Regions from separate parts of the Photobacterium sanguinicancri genome, predicted to be linked through region 2. Evidence: predicted binding sites of a transcription regulator. Region 2 holds the regulator's gene; each other region holds the start of a gene.

Region 1 (4,218 bases), 1.6 Mb from region 2:
CCCATCGATAGATCGCCCTTCTCAATTTGCAGCAATTCGTACCGACATGGACCTCAATATTATTGGGGAACCTTTGGTCATCTACTGTAAGCCACCAAGCGATTACCTCCCTTCACCTGAAGCATGCTTAATCACTGGTATTACGCCACAAGAGGCAATGGAGAAAGGCTTACCAGAGCATGAGTTTATCGCCAAGATTCATGATGAGCTTTCCAAACCAAATACTTGTGTCATTGGTTACAACAACGTGCGCTTTGATGATGAAGTGAGCCGTTATACTCTTTATCGTAATTTCTTCGACCCGTATGCATGGAGCTGGAAGAACGGTAACTCGCGCTGGGATCTGCTCGATATAATGCGCACGTGCTACGCACTTCGTCCTGAAGGTGTAAACTGGCCAACCAATGATGAAGGCTTCCCGAGCTTTAAACTAGAACACCTTTCTGTTGCGAATGGCATTGAACACGCTAATGCACACGATGCAATGGCTGATGTATACGCCACCATTGAGTTAGCTAAGATCCTCAAGAAAAATCAGCCTAAGCTCTTTAGCTACCTATTCGATTTACGTAACAAACGTAAGCTACAAGAACTTATCGACATTATTAATTTAACGCCATTAGTGCATGTATCAGGTATGTTTGGCTCTGAGTGCGGTAATACCAGCTGGATTGTTCCAATGGAATGGCACCCAGACAACAAGAACGCGGTTATTACAGTAAACCTCGCCAAAGACCCAACGCCACTGATTGAGCTTGATGCAGATACTCTTCGTCAACGTTTGTACACTAAGCGCAGCGATCTTGGTCCCGATGAGCTCCCAGTGCCAGTGAAGCTGGTTCACCTAAATAAGTGCCCAGTGCTTGCCCCTGCAAAAACATTGAAAGCTGATGATGCAGAACGTTTGGGTATTGATCGCGAGCTTTGCTTGAAACACCTTCAGATACTTAAAGCTCACCCAGAAGTGCGTGAAAAGTTAGTTGAAATATTCAGTGTTGATCGTGAATTTGAACCTCATGATAACGTGGATACCAAGCTATATGATGGCTTCTTCTCTCATGCCGATCGTGCCTCTATGGATATTATCCGTGAAATGGATCCACTTGAGCTCGTCGATTTTGAACCTCAAGTCGCCGATGCGCGAATTAAGCCTTTGTTGTTCCGTTATCGTGCCCGTAATTTTCCGCTAACACTAACGCCGCAAGAGCAAATGCGTTGGAAGCACCACTGCCAAGATTACTTTGAAACACACTTGCCGTCTTATATCGAAAATTTGGATAATGTGGCAATGGAACACCAAGAAGACGAAAAGAAAATGGCTATCCTGAAAAAAGTGTATGACTATGTCATCCAGCTAGCCTAACTTAACGGCAGTAAAAAAACATAACTTCCCGCATTAAGCTCTTCACAAGCAAGACTTTCTTATACACCCTGATAACGTTAGCTTTCAGGGTGTTTTTAATAAGACAGTTTCCGCCCTTCAAAAGTTGAAGGAATCCCTCTTGGCAGTCACACTTACTTTAGCGAACAAGCATCGGTTTGATGCCTGTTCACCTTATAGCAATCTGAATAAGTCATTATTCGGTCATTGCGCTGAACAGTCACCAAAACAAGGAATAGATTTCAGTTAGCGGAGTGATGCTAGCTGCAAAATCTATATCGTCGTTATCAGTGACTTTAACCAGCCCAAATGATCAGTTACTTATTTAAATTGATATTACATAGCCATATCAATATCTCGCGCACTAAGGATGATCGGTTACGCTTGATATACACTCTGGCTTAATGGCATTAAGTGGTAGCTATGACAACAAAAGCCCTGACGCGCTGTTATCGTTTCCCCAGCGTAGATTTTGAACCCGACTTGCGAATTTTAGTGTGGCAGGATGGGTCTGAGACTTTACTAACGGTGCATGAGTCACGCTTACTGGAAGCGTTATGCTATTGTGCTGGTGAGGTGGTTAACCCTCAAGCCTTATACAGTAAAACGTTTATTCAACTCGACAGTTACGAAGAAAACAATCAAAGCAACTTCGATCTGAATGCGTTGTTAGTGTCGCTTAATCACAAACTCAGTTATCAAGATCAACCCGCCATTGCTATTGAAGTGGTTACCAACCATGGTTTTAGAGTACCGCTACCCAGTAAAACCTGTCGGCTGGTTCATACTTTTAAACAATCAGGATTTACGCAATTTAAAAACGAAGCCGTTGAACAAGAGGAGAACAATCAAGAATCCGCGACTGAACATATCGTCAAGCACGGCATGCTACACAAAATCTCAGTACTATTACTGGCCGCAGCGGGAGTGGCGTTGTTCTTTCTCGCTGACAATATCTTATTGTCATAGTACTGAACCACCGCCTATAGCAATGCTTTTGGCTACTCTGTTTTGTAATTAACAGAAAGTAAGCGTTAAAATTGGCGGCATATCCCCCTGTCAGACCAAATTTACCCCGCACTTAACTCCTCAAATAAGTGTGGCGTAGGTCACACTTATTTTGTATGATAAATCCATCAAGCAATAGCATTACTTCTGGCATCGCATAAAAGCATGAGTTATCTACGCTCCTTCAGCATCATTCTCGTTTGCCTTTTCTTGGGTAAAGGTATCCAAGCATTACTTGGGCTTGCTATACCCGGTAGCATCCTAGGCATGCTTATTCTCTTTGGTTTACTGTCTGCTGGCCTAATACGCTCTCATTGGGTCCAATCAGGTTGCCATCTCTTAATTCGTCATATGGCGCTACTATTTGTGCCTGTGGGTGTTGGCCTCATGGATCACTTTGCTTTATTAAGTGCCAATAGCCTTCCTATTTTACTCAGTACCATTGGCAGCAGCTTAGTCGTCTTTCTTGTTATCGGTATTGCAGCGCACCATAAGGAAAAGCAATGATTTGGTTAATCACGACCTTGGTGGTCTTTTATATTGCTCGTCTTATTTCAAAACGACTTCAGCATCCCATTGTTAACCCACTACTTATTTGCTTAATTATTATTATCCCTTTGCTCATGTGGCTAAATGTGCCTTATGAAACTTATTTTGAACAAAATAAATGGCTCAATGCACTACTAGAACCTGCGGTTGTCGCACTTGCTTTCCCGCTCTATGAGCAACTGTCACAAATCCGTGCAAAGTGGAAAACCATTTTTACTGTTTGCTTTATTGGCAGTGTACTTTCTATGGTAACGGGTGCTGGTATTGCGTTTGCGCTAGGTGCAAATGTCGAGTTAGTTGCAAGTATTTTACCTAAATCTGTAACGACACCCATTGCTATGGCTGTTGCAGAACAAATTGGTGGTGTACCCGCTATTGCAGCCATTATGGTGATCATTGCGGGCTTATTTGGTGCTGTCTTGGGCTACCCACTATTTAAGCTGGCTGGCATTAAAGCACCGATAGCCAAAGGGTTAACCATGGGGACGGTTTCTCATGCACTTGGGACTGCAAAAGCCGCAGAAGAAAATTATCAAGAAGGTGCTTTTAGTTCACTGGCTTTGGTGATCTGTGGTGTCATGACGTCAATACTGGCCCCTGTGCTTTTCCCACTCATTGCAGCCTTATTTGGCTATTAGTGCCAATACTGTTAGCTAATTAGAATTAGCTGGTAATTAATGGGGTTTGTATCGTTATGTGCAAGTAATCGAATACAAAACTAATTCATTGAAAAATAAGGATATCGAATTAGCCCCTTTGTGTGACCTCACTCTCAGTTATGTAATGGGTGAAACAAGATAAATAACAACGTGATCATGATCACACTATTATTCTTTTGACCTGTCTACAATATTTCTCCATACACAAGACGGAGAAATCCACCATGCACACTAAAGTAATGGATGCTTTAGGTTCTTTACCGGCTGATCTTGCAACTGCAATCAAGCCTATGCTGGAAGATGGCAATTTCGATGCTACCATCAGTGCAGAGCAATTCGACAACTTACTCAGCCAAACTCATATGACTGACAGCGAATTGCGCGTTGCGCTGCTTCCTCTTGCAGCCACGTATTCTGTGTCTCCCCTTTCTCATTTTTGTGTAGGTGCAGTAGTTCGAGGCAACTCAGGTCGCCTATACTTCGGCGGCAATATGGAATTTGTCGGCGCTGCACTTTCGCAAACGGTCCACGCAGAACAATCTGCGATTAGCCACGCTTGGGTTAAAGGCGAAACGGGTGTTAAAGATATCACCATCAACTACAGCCCATGTGGTCACTGCC
Region 2 (4,218 bases):
ACCGACGTCTTGTTTTATGAAGGCTTGCACGGTGGGGTTGTCGATGGTGAAACCAATGTTGCACAGCATGTCGACTTACTGATTGGCATGGTGCCTATCGTCAACTTAGAGTGGATCCAAAAAATTGTGCGCGATACCCGCGATCGGGGCCATTCGCGCGAAGCCGTCATGGAATCTATCGTCCGTTCGATGGATGATTATCTTAATTACATCACGCCGCAATTTTCACGCACTCATATTAACTTTCAGCGAGTTCCTACGGTGGATACCTCGAACCCACTCAGCGCCAAAGGGATCCCAAGCTTGGATGAGAGTTTTGTCGTGATCCGCTTTCGTGGTATCAAAAATGTCGATTTCCCGTATTTACTGTCGATGATTCAGGGCTCTTTCATGTCACGCCATAACACCTTGGTTGTTCCCGGGGGAAAAATGAGCTTTGCAATGGAGTTGATTATGCGCCCGTTGATCCAACAACTGATTGATACCGGAAAAATTGGTTAACGCCTCGAATTTGGCTCCCACATTCAGCACCAACAAAAACGGAGACCGTAATGTCTCCGTTTTACGCGACTACGATAAGCTCATTTTACAATGGCTTTACGCAACAACCACCTCATACGAATGCGTTAGCTCAACGCCCTCGCCTAACATCAAACACACTGAGCAATATTTCTCGAGTGAATCAGCAACCATTTTCGCCACTAAGGCATCATCAAGATCATGACCTGTTACCACGAAGTGCAGATTCGCCGTTGTGAAAATGCGAGGGGCGGTTTCGCGACGAACAGAGGAAATTTGTGCTTCGCAGCCCGTGATTTTTTGATTGGCTGATTGGAGACCACTCACCACATCGACCGAGCTACACCCACCAGCAGCCATTAACACTAGCTCCATTGGACTGGGTGCTTTTTCACCACCATTACCGTCCATTACCACACTGTGACCGGAATTTGACTGGGCTAAAAATGTCATTCCTTCAACCCATTTCACACGTGATTGCATTGCTTTCTCCTTAGTGTTTTGGCGTCAATTCTGCATAATCTAACAACCGTGTGATCATGTGCACACTTATGAGTACAAAATGACGATTTCAGATAGATCAATATCAAGAAATGCCCACCGAAAAAAGTTAAACTCTCAATTAATTATTCAAGTGAGCTTGCAGCCCAGCGGCTGGCTTTATATTCTAGCCAGTGAACAATTCTATTGTTAAGCCCAAACTGAAATTATAGGGATGTCGTTGTTGGGCAACAAACGCAGAGGAAGTTAGTAATATGGTTCCAGGTAAACCTCAAACAGATCCAACACTAGAGTGGTTTCTTTCACATTGCCACATTCATAAGTACCCATCAAAAAGCACTTTGATTCATGCTGGTGAGAAAGCGGAAACGCTCTACTATATTGTAAAAGGCTCTGTTGCTGTTCTTATCAAGGATGAAGAAGGCAAAGAGATGATTCTTTCTTACCTAAACCAAGGTGACTTCATCGGCGAACTTGGTCTTTTCGAAGAAGGTCAAGAGCGTACAGCTTGGGTTCGTGCTAAAACACCTTGTGAAGTGGCTGAGATTTCATTTAAGAAATTCCGTCAACTAATCCAAGTAAACCCAGATATTTTGATGCGCCTATCTGCACAGATGGCGACTCGTCTTCAAGTAACAAGCCAAAAAGTGGGCGACCTTGCGTTCTTAGACGTAACAGGCCGTATTGCACAGACGCTACTAAACCTAGCAAAACAACCTGATGCAATGACTCACCCTGACGGCATGCAAATCAAAATTACTCGCCAAGAAATCGGTCAAATCGTGGGTTGTTCACGTGAAACCGTTGGTCGTATCTTGAAAATGCTTGAAGAGCAGAACCTAATTTCTGCACACGGTAAAACTATCGTGGTATACGGTACTCGTTAATCTTTTGATGACTCGATTACAGCTAATAAAAAAGCCGCTTTTGCGGCTTTTTTTGTACCTAAAATACCCAATACTCTCAGCGTATACTCAGTTATACATTTGCTAGCGCTGTCACTGATTATTCTCTTGCTAACTTCACCACCAGTGCTACATTATGCATAACAACTATCAGGCCGGTGATACTAAGAACCTCGCCTGACAATCGCCATCAGATGGCAAGTACTATGGGATTTACGATATGGATATCGAACGTTTTTCTCCGCACTGCGCAACTGCGACACCACCAACAGCGATAGCCCCACTACCAAGCACTGTTGAAATGACAGGTTTTAATGGTCAACGCCATTATCTTGAGCAGCATATCGCGCTGACGCAGATGCCACATCGCCAAAGTAATGTGCAGTGGTCCCCACCACTAGACAGCTTGCACTGATCCCACAATTACCTGTTATCAGCTCTACGGCGATTATTCTTATTGTCATGCTTTCTCAGTGCCATATTTTCTCGGCGCTATCTTTCCGAAGCGCTATCTTTCCTCAGCGCCATAGGAGCTGGGGATATCCTTAATCGCTATTTGTACTTTCAAATATCTTATCTGCAGATGCCGCTACAAACCCGGTATACAGCTCTCCATCACTTTTGGGGTAACGCTTGGCAAATTCATAGAAACCACCCGAGACCTGTTTTACGCCTTCTAAAAATGCCACTGGTACTTTATCGGCCATAGTGGAAGATTGCTCCAGCATCTCTTCGGGACTCCCCTTGACCGCCCCCCCTGACATATTGATAGCAAAGCCATTATGCTCCAGCAGATGATTCACCTCTGCGACTTCGGTAAATTGCTCAAGTTGATTAATACTGACCGTGAAATGATTAGCACCAAACCCATGCGCAGCTAACCAACCCGCGTATTCGCTTTCCGCGGCAAGCATTTCATAGGTTGCCAAATCAATATCCCACAAACGGCCGCCGTATAAAAAAGCGGGATCTTTCATCGCCATCTCTGGCACTTGTTTCACTAAGTCACGAACCGCTTGCTGCAACAGTGATGAACACTGCCCGACTAATAGTTCACTGATGAACACTTTTGGTGCGGCTGGATTAGGGTGCTCAAAGTGCTCGGCATACAGCTTTTTGCCCTCAAAATGGTAGGTGCCACAAGGCTGGTAGCCAATCGCAATAAATGGTGCTGCCAACACATCTAATCCTACCTTAGGCAGATTGAAGGTACGCAACGCAATATGATCATTCAATAAAGGCTCATCTTCCGTTAGCAAAGTATGCACTTGATCGGCTGATGGACACAGGCGCTGAATATAGTCTTGCCACAGATTGTCAAAAAGTTGCTCTACTCTTTCCATGTTGAGATGCTCCCCGTTAATTGATAGTTGTCACAATGCCCTGATCCGACCTAATCAGTATGGCACTTATTGGCTATTTATCTTGTTACTGAGTGGTAGCGTTACAGTGTGTGGTGGTATTCATAAAAATGGGCACCATTTGGTGCCCACTCGTACATTTATAGCGTAATGCCCGGTGATAACTGAGTGGGTAGCTCCGCTTGTTCACCTTCCATCGATGCCATAGGGTAAGCACAATAGTCAGCGGCATAGTAAGCACTTGGGCGTAAGTTACCGGATGCACCCGGCCCACCAAATGGCGCATCACCGCTCGCGCCCGTCAACTGGCGGTTACGGTTTACAATGCCGGCACGAATATGATCAATAAAATATTGCCATTCCGCATCGTCGGTTGAGATCAAGCCCGCCGATAACCCATAGCGGGTATTATTAGCCAAAGTAACCGCTTGAGCTAAATCGTCGTAGCGCACCACCTGTAGCAGCGGACCAAAGTATTCTTCATCAGGTAACTCAGCAATGGCGCTCACTTCAATGATTGCTGGTGAGACAATCGCCCCTTGGCCACGTTTGGCTTCTAGTAAGACGTTCCCACCAAGGCTAATAAGGTTAGCTTGTGCAGCAATAATGCCATCAGCGGCCTGCTTAGAGATTTGTGGCCCCATAAATGGCTGAGGATCAGCAAATGGGCCATCAATGCGTAACTGTGCTGTTGCTTCTACCAAGCGTTTGACGATGGCATCACCCACTTCACCGTTCGGTAAATACAAGCGACGGGCACAAGTACAACGCTGGCCTGCACTAATGAACGCCGATTGAATAATGGTGTATACGGTTGCTTCAACCTCACCATGGGCGTTCGAGATCACCATCGGATTATTGCCACCCATTTCAAGTGCCAACATTTTACCAGGCTGCCCAGCAAACTGCCGATGAAGGATATGACCTGTATT
Region 3 (4,218 bases), 870 kb from region 2:
TTCTCGTTGCGGCCAATGCAGTTGGTATAGGTCGATGTAATCTGTTTTTAAGCGTTTAAGGCTGGCATCTACGGCATCATGAATATTACGGTGATCAAGTGCCATATTATCGCGGATATACGGTAGGTTACGTGGCCCGGCGATTTTCGTTGCCAATATTACTTTACTGCGTAGTCCGGTCTTTTCAAGCCAATTGCCAATATAGGTTTCTGTTAACCCTTGGCTTTCTTTATTGGGAGGGACTGGGTACATTTCAGCTGTATCAATAAAATTTATCCCGCGCTCAAAGGCGAAATCGAGTTGGTTATGTGCTTCTGATTCTGTGTTTTGTTCACCAAAAGTCATGGTGCCAAGACAAATCTTGCTGACTTCTAGTGAGGAATGGGGAATGCGGTGATATTTCATTAGCCCTCCTTGGACTGCAAGTACCATAAATATGCTGCATGCACTGTCCCTGCGGTTGTTCAACAGGCGGTGAGGTAGTATCACCCTAGCGTGCAAGCGAAATAGCATTTGTTGGCAGGGTATATCTTATTAACTTAACGGGAGTTTATGCAGAAGTCGACCGCCATTTACTTGCTGAGTGAGGGAATGTGACACATAGTTAAACTCATGCACAATCGACAGGATGCGACTGATGAAGTTAACGCAGCTAAAGCACTGGCTGAAATCGCCGGAACAACCCAAACCGAAATGTATCGTAACAAGTCATGCTGGTATGGCGGATTACTTGATGGAGATTGAGTTTAAGCACCAGTTAGTACCATTAAAAGATGACGCAGATGGCATGCTCACATTTCGGAATATGGAGCAAGTTGGTGAGCTTTTAAAACCTTTAGGGATAGATACTGTAACGCTACGAGTCATTGACCCTTATGATGAATTTTCATCTGATAATCAACTATCTTGTTGTCACCAAGACATGACGATTACTCTGTAATGTCAGAGCGAATGAGCCATGTTTAGATGATGAAATGTTTGGCGAGAATGGCTGCGGTGAAGTGAGTCTTTATATAAAAACCACGAGGGAGTGTTTTTATTGGTTGGCCATTGGCGCCGTACGCTTCCGTTAGTGCTTTATTATTGGCAGCTTTGGGGCGTAATTGCAGTACTTCACCATGTTTAGCCGTAATAAGTTCTACTTGGCCTAATACAATCATGTCCATGAGCTCTTCCCAGTCTTGGCGAAGCTGGTTCTCTTCTTCTTCTGATGGTTGCCATAATAGTGGTGATCCAACATGGCGATCCGCTAGCGGAATATCACGTTCCCCTTCGACGGGCACCCATAATACCTTGGCCAATTTATGTCGAATGTGGCTGTTTTCCCAATTTAAACCATGTAATCCAATCAGTGGTGCGACACAAACAAAGGTCGTTTCCAATGGTCTGCCGTGATAGCCAATAGGAATAGTTTTAAGCTCTATGCCTAACTCGATAAAGTCAGGAACGGGTTTGCTGCCCGCGCTTGCCCCTAAGTGCCACTCAAGTAACTGACCAACCCAACCTTTATCTCGACGCAGATCGGGTGGCGGAATGATCCCTGCTTGGGCTGCAAGTTCCCCGAGTGTTAGGCCAGCTAACGCTTGTGCGCGGCTAAGCAGTTCTTGTTCAGTCTGGGGTGGTAAGGGGGTAGAAATACGCGTCATACTGGGCATCTTCAGAGTTAACATTTTCGGGTGATGTTACGTGAATATTTTATCATAAGTGACGGACGTATTGATGATAAGCGTGGCTGGATCTTTGTGGCGTTATGGTGGTTCTTTGAACGATCCTAATGTTACGAGGCATTTTTTTTGATGAGTGTCGGTGCCATCGATTATTGGTTTTATATTAACTGCATGATACTAAGGTAAAAAATTACGTTATAGAGTTAAGGGGGACGTGTTTTTCACTTTTTTATTTATGACTATAAATGGCATTATCATGATCCGCAGGAAAGATATCCACAGGAGTTTTGCCTAAAAAAAATACAACACTGGCTTCTGGATATATACACAGGGGTTTGTTGGGTTTTTAAACGATATGGCGAGGCTGTTACCACTGCAAAGATTGCCGTAATGTGGATAATTCCACAATTGATGGATCTTTGACCAATCCGTTTTTGATGGTGTTTTAGTCACTTGATGTCTATTCACTGTATAAATAAAACTGCGTTAAGTGTATGTTTTTATTTTTATTTATTATTATTCGTTTGTTTTTTGAACTTGATTGTTTATTGTTGATAAGGTGCTTTATTCACGTAAAGCCTGCTTCTTCACAAATCTATCCACAGAAAAAGTGAATAAATGTGGGTTACCTCTCACTTAGCTGTTTATAAAACAACCTCCATTGTTGAGTTATCCAGAAACTGAGTGCTAAGTAGGAAAAAACAGTTAATAATTCGAATGTTTGTTAACCTTTTGCCCGATCTATGAAAAAATCAGGCGTAATAGAGATTTATAATGAGGTCGTCCAGTGATAGATGGCGATGGATACCGTCCTAATGTCGGGATAGTTATCTGTAATAGCCACGGCCAGGTATTCTGGGCTCGACGATATGGACAACATTCTTGGCAGTTTCCACAAGGTGGCATTGATGAAGGGGAAACCCCAGAACAAGCCATGTACCGAGAATTGTATGAGGAAGTAGGGCTTACCAAAAAGGATGTAAGGATCATAGCCTCCAGCCGCCATTGGCTGCGCTATAAATTGCCTAAACGTCTAGTGCGGTGGGACTCGAAACCCGTTTGTATCGGGCAGAAGCAAAAATGGTTTTTGCTTAGCCTAGAATGCGATGAGTCAAAGGTGAATATGCAGCGTGGGAGCACGCCGGAATTTGATGGTTGGCGATGGGTCAGTTATTGGTATCCGGTGCGTCAGGTGGTGTCTTTTAAGCGCGATGTATACCGACGTGCACTAAAAGAATTTGCCGCAGTGGCGATGCCATTTAAGGAACGTAAAGAGCGTAGAGTGAAGCGTCACAAGGGTCGCCGTTAAGCTTGCAGATGCCCACTCTAAAGTAAGGCGCAAAACAGCTTATGCTGACACAGCTCAGAGAAATTGTAGAAAAAGTTGCCAGTGCTGAAACCCTGATCGATGCGCTCGACCAGTTAGTGATCAGCACCTGCCAGGCAATGAATACCGATTGTTGCTCGGTGTATATCGCTGACTATAAACGTCAGGAATACACCTTGATGGCAACGCAGGGCCTTGTCAAAACCCGACACCATGTTGGCATGGGTTTTGATGAAGGCTTAGTCGGGTTAGTTGGCCGTCGTGCCGAACCTATCAATATCGCCAATGCGCGATCGCATCCCCAATTTAAACACCTACCTGGTACGGGAGAGGAGCACTTTGGTTCTTTCTTTGGTACCCCGATAACGCACCAGCGTAAAGTGTTAGGTGTACTGGTTATTCAGCAAAAAGATCGCCGTGAGTTCGATGAAAGCGAAGAGTCCTTCATGGTGACACTCGCGGCGCAGCTCGCGGTGATCCTTGCCCATGCTAAAGCACAAGGTATGTGGCCAGATCAGCATGATGGTTTGCATTTAATTGGTTCTGCTTCGTCGCAAGGGGTCGCAGTTGCGAAAGCATGGTGGGATGATAACCAGCCACGTTTAGAGCACGTATTACCTGCCTCTTCACTTAATTTAGATAATGAGAAAGAGCGTCTTACGATTGCAATTGATCTGGCGAGTAATGAATTTCGTCGGCTACGTAAACGTTTTGATAGTGAGCTTCATAAAGAAACATTGGCGATTTTTGATCTGTTCAGCCATCTGCTCAATGATCCTATGTTACGTAAAGATCTGTTTGCGAAAGTGGCATCGGGTGATCAAGCTGAGTGGGCAATCCGTCAAGTGGTGGAAGCGTATTCGACTCGTTTCTCTAATATGAAAGATGCGTATCTCAAAGAGCGTGCGCATGATATTCGTGAGCTCGGTCAGCGCCTGTTGTTCTTTTTGCAAAATGAAGATGTCATTGAATATCAGTGGGATGAACCGCGTGTACTGTTAACGCGAGAATTAACTGCTGCAATGTTGGCGACCATTCCTCGCGATAAATTGGCAGGGGTAGTGGCACAAGAAGGTGCAGCGAACTCACATGCTGCAATCTTATCTCGCGCTCTCGGTATTCCTGCGATTATGGGGGTCGATTTTATCCCTGAGAAAATCCATAACTGCCAAGTGGTTGTTGATGGTTATCGCGGGGATTTTTTGGTGAATCCCAATCGCCATG

The links. Region 2 encodes CRP, which controls carbon source genes, mostly activating them, when cyclic AMP is high. Its sites were predicted from a motif close to TGTGANNNNNNTCACA; they were not measured.
Region 1: a site for CRP is predicted at 2,480-2,495, ahead of OCU87_RS08775 (CidA/LrgA family protein). Genes of this name have one in related genera too.
Region 3: a site for CRP is predicted at 2,287-2,302, ahead of rppH (RNA pyrophosphohydrolase). Genes of this name have one in related genera too.

The regions. Positions count from the first base shown of each region.
Region 1 is NZ_AP024850.1:1,819,377-1,823,594, reverse strand. It holds gene sbcB (exodeoxyribonuclease I) at 1-1,363, shown strand, start outside; gene OCU87_RS08780 (hypothetical protein) at 1,805-2,350, shown strand; gene OCU87_RS08775 (CidA/LrgA family protein) at 2,555-2,896, shown strand; gene OCU87_RS08770 (CidB/LrgB family autolysis modulator) at 2,896-3,576, shown strand; gene cdd (cytidine deaminase) at 3,822-4,218, shown strand, end outside.
Region 2 is NZ_AP024850.1:246,582-250,799, reverse strand. It holds gene OCU87_RS01165 (phosphoribulokinase) at 1-501, shown strand, start outside; gene OCU87_RS01160 (OsmC family protein) at 598-1,002, opposite strand; gene crp (cAMP-activated global transcriptional regulator CRP) at 1,275-1,907, shown strand; gene OCU87_RS01150 (hypothetical protein) at 2,146-2,340, shown strand; gene OCU87_RS01145 (DUF1338 domain-containing protein) at 2,471-3,268, opposite strand; gene astD (succinylglutamate-semialdehyde dehydrogenase) at 3,427-4,218, opposite strand, start outside.
Region 3 is NZ_AP024850.1:3,074,533-3,078,750, reverse strand. It holds gene OCU87_RS14225 (NADP(H)-dependent aldo-keto reductase) at 1-405, opposite strand, end outside; gene OCU87_RS14220 (DUF6482 family protein) at 638-940, shown strand; gene mutH (DNA mismatch repair endonuclease MutH) at 963-1,646, opposite strand; gene rppH (RNA pyrophosphohydrolase) at 2,455-2,976, shown strand; gene ptsP (phosphoenolpyruvate--protein phosphotransferase) at 3,018-4,218, shown strand, end outside.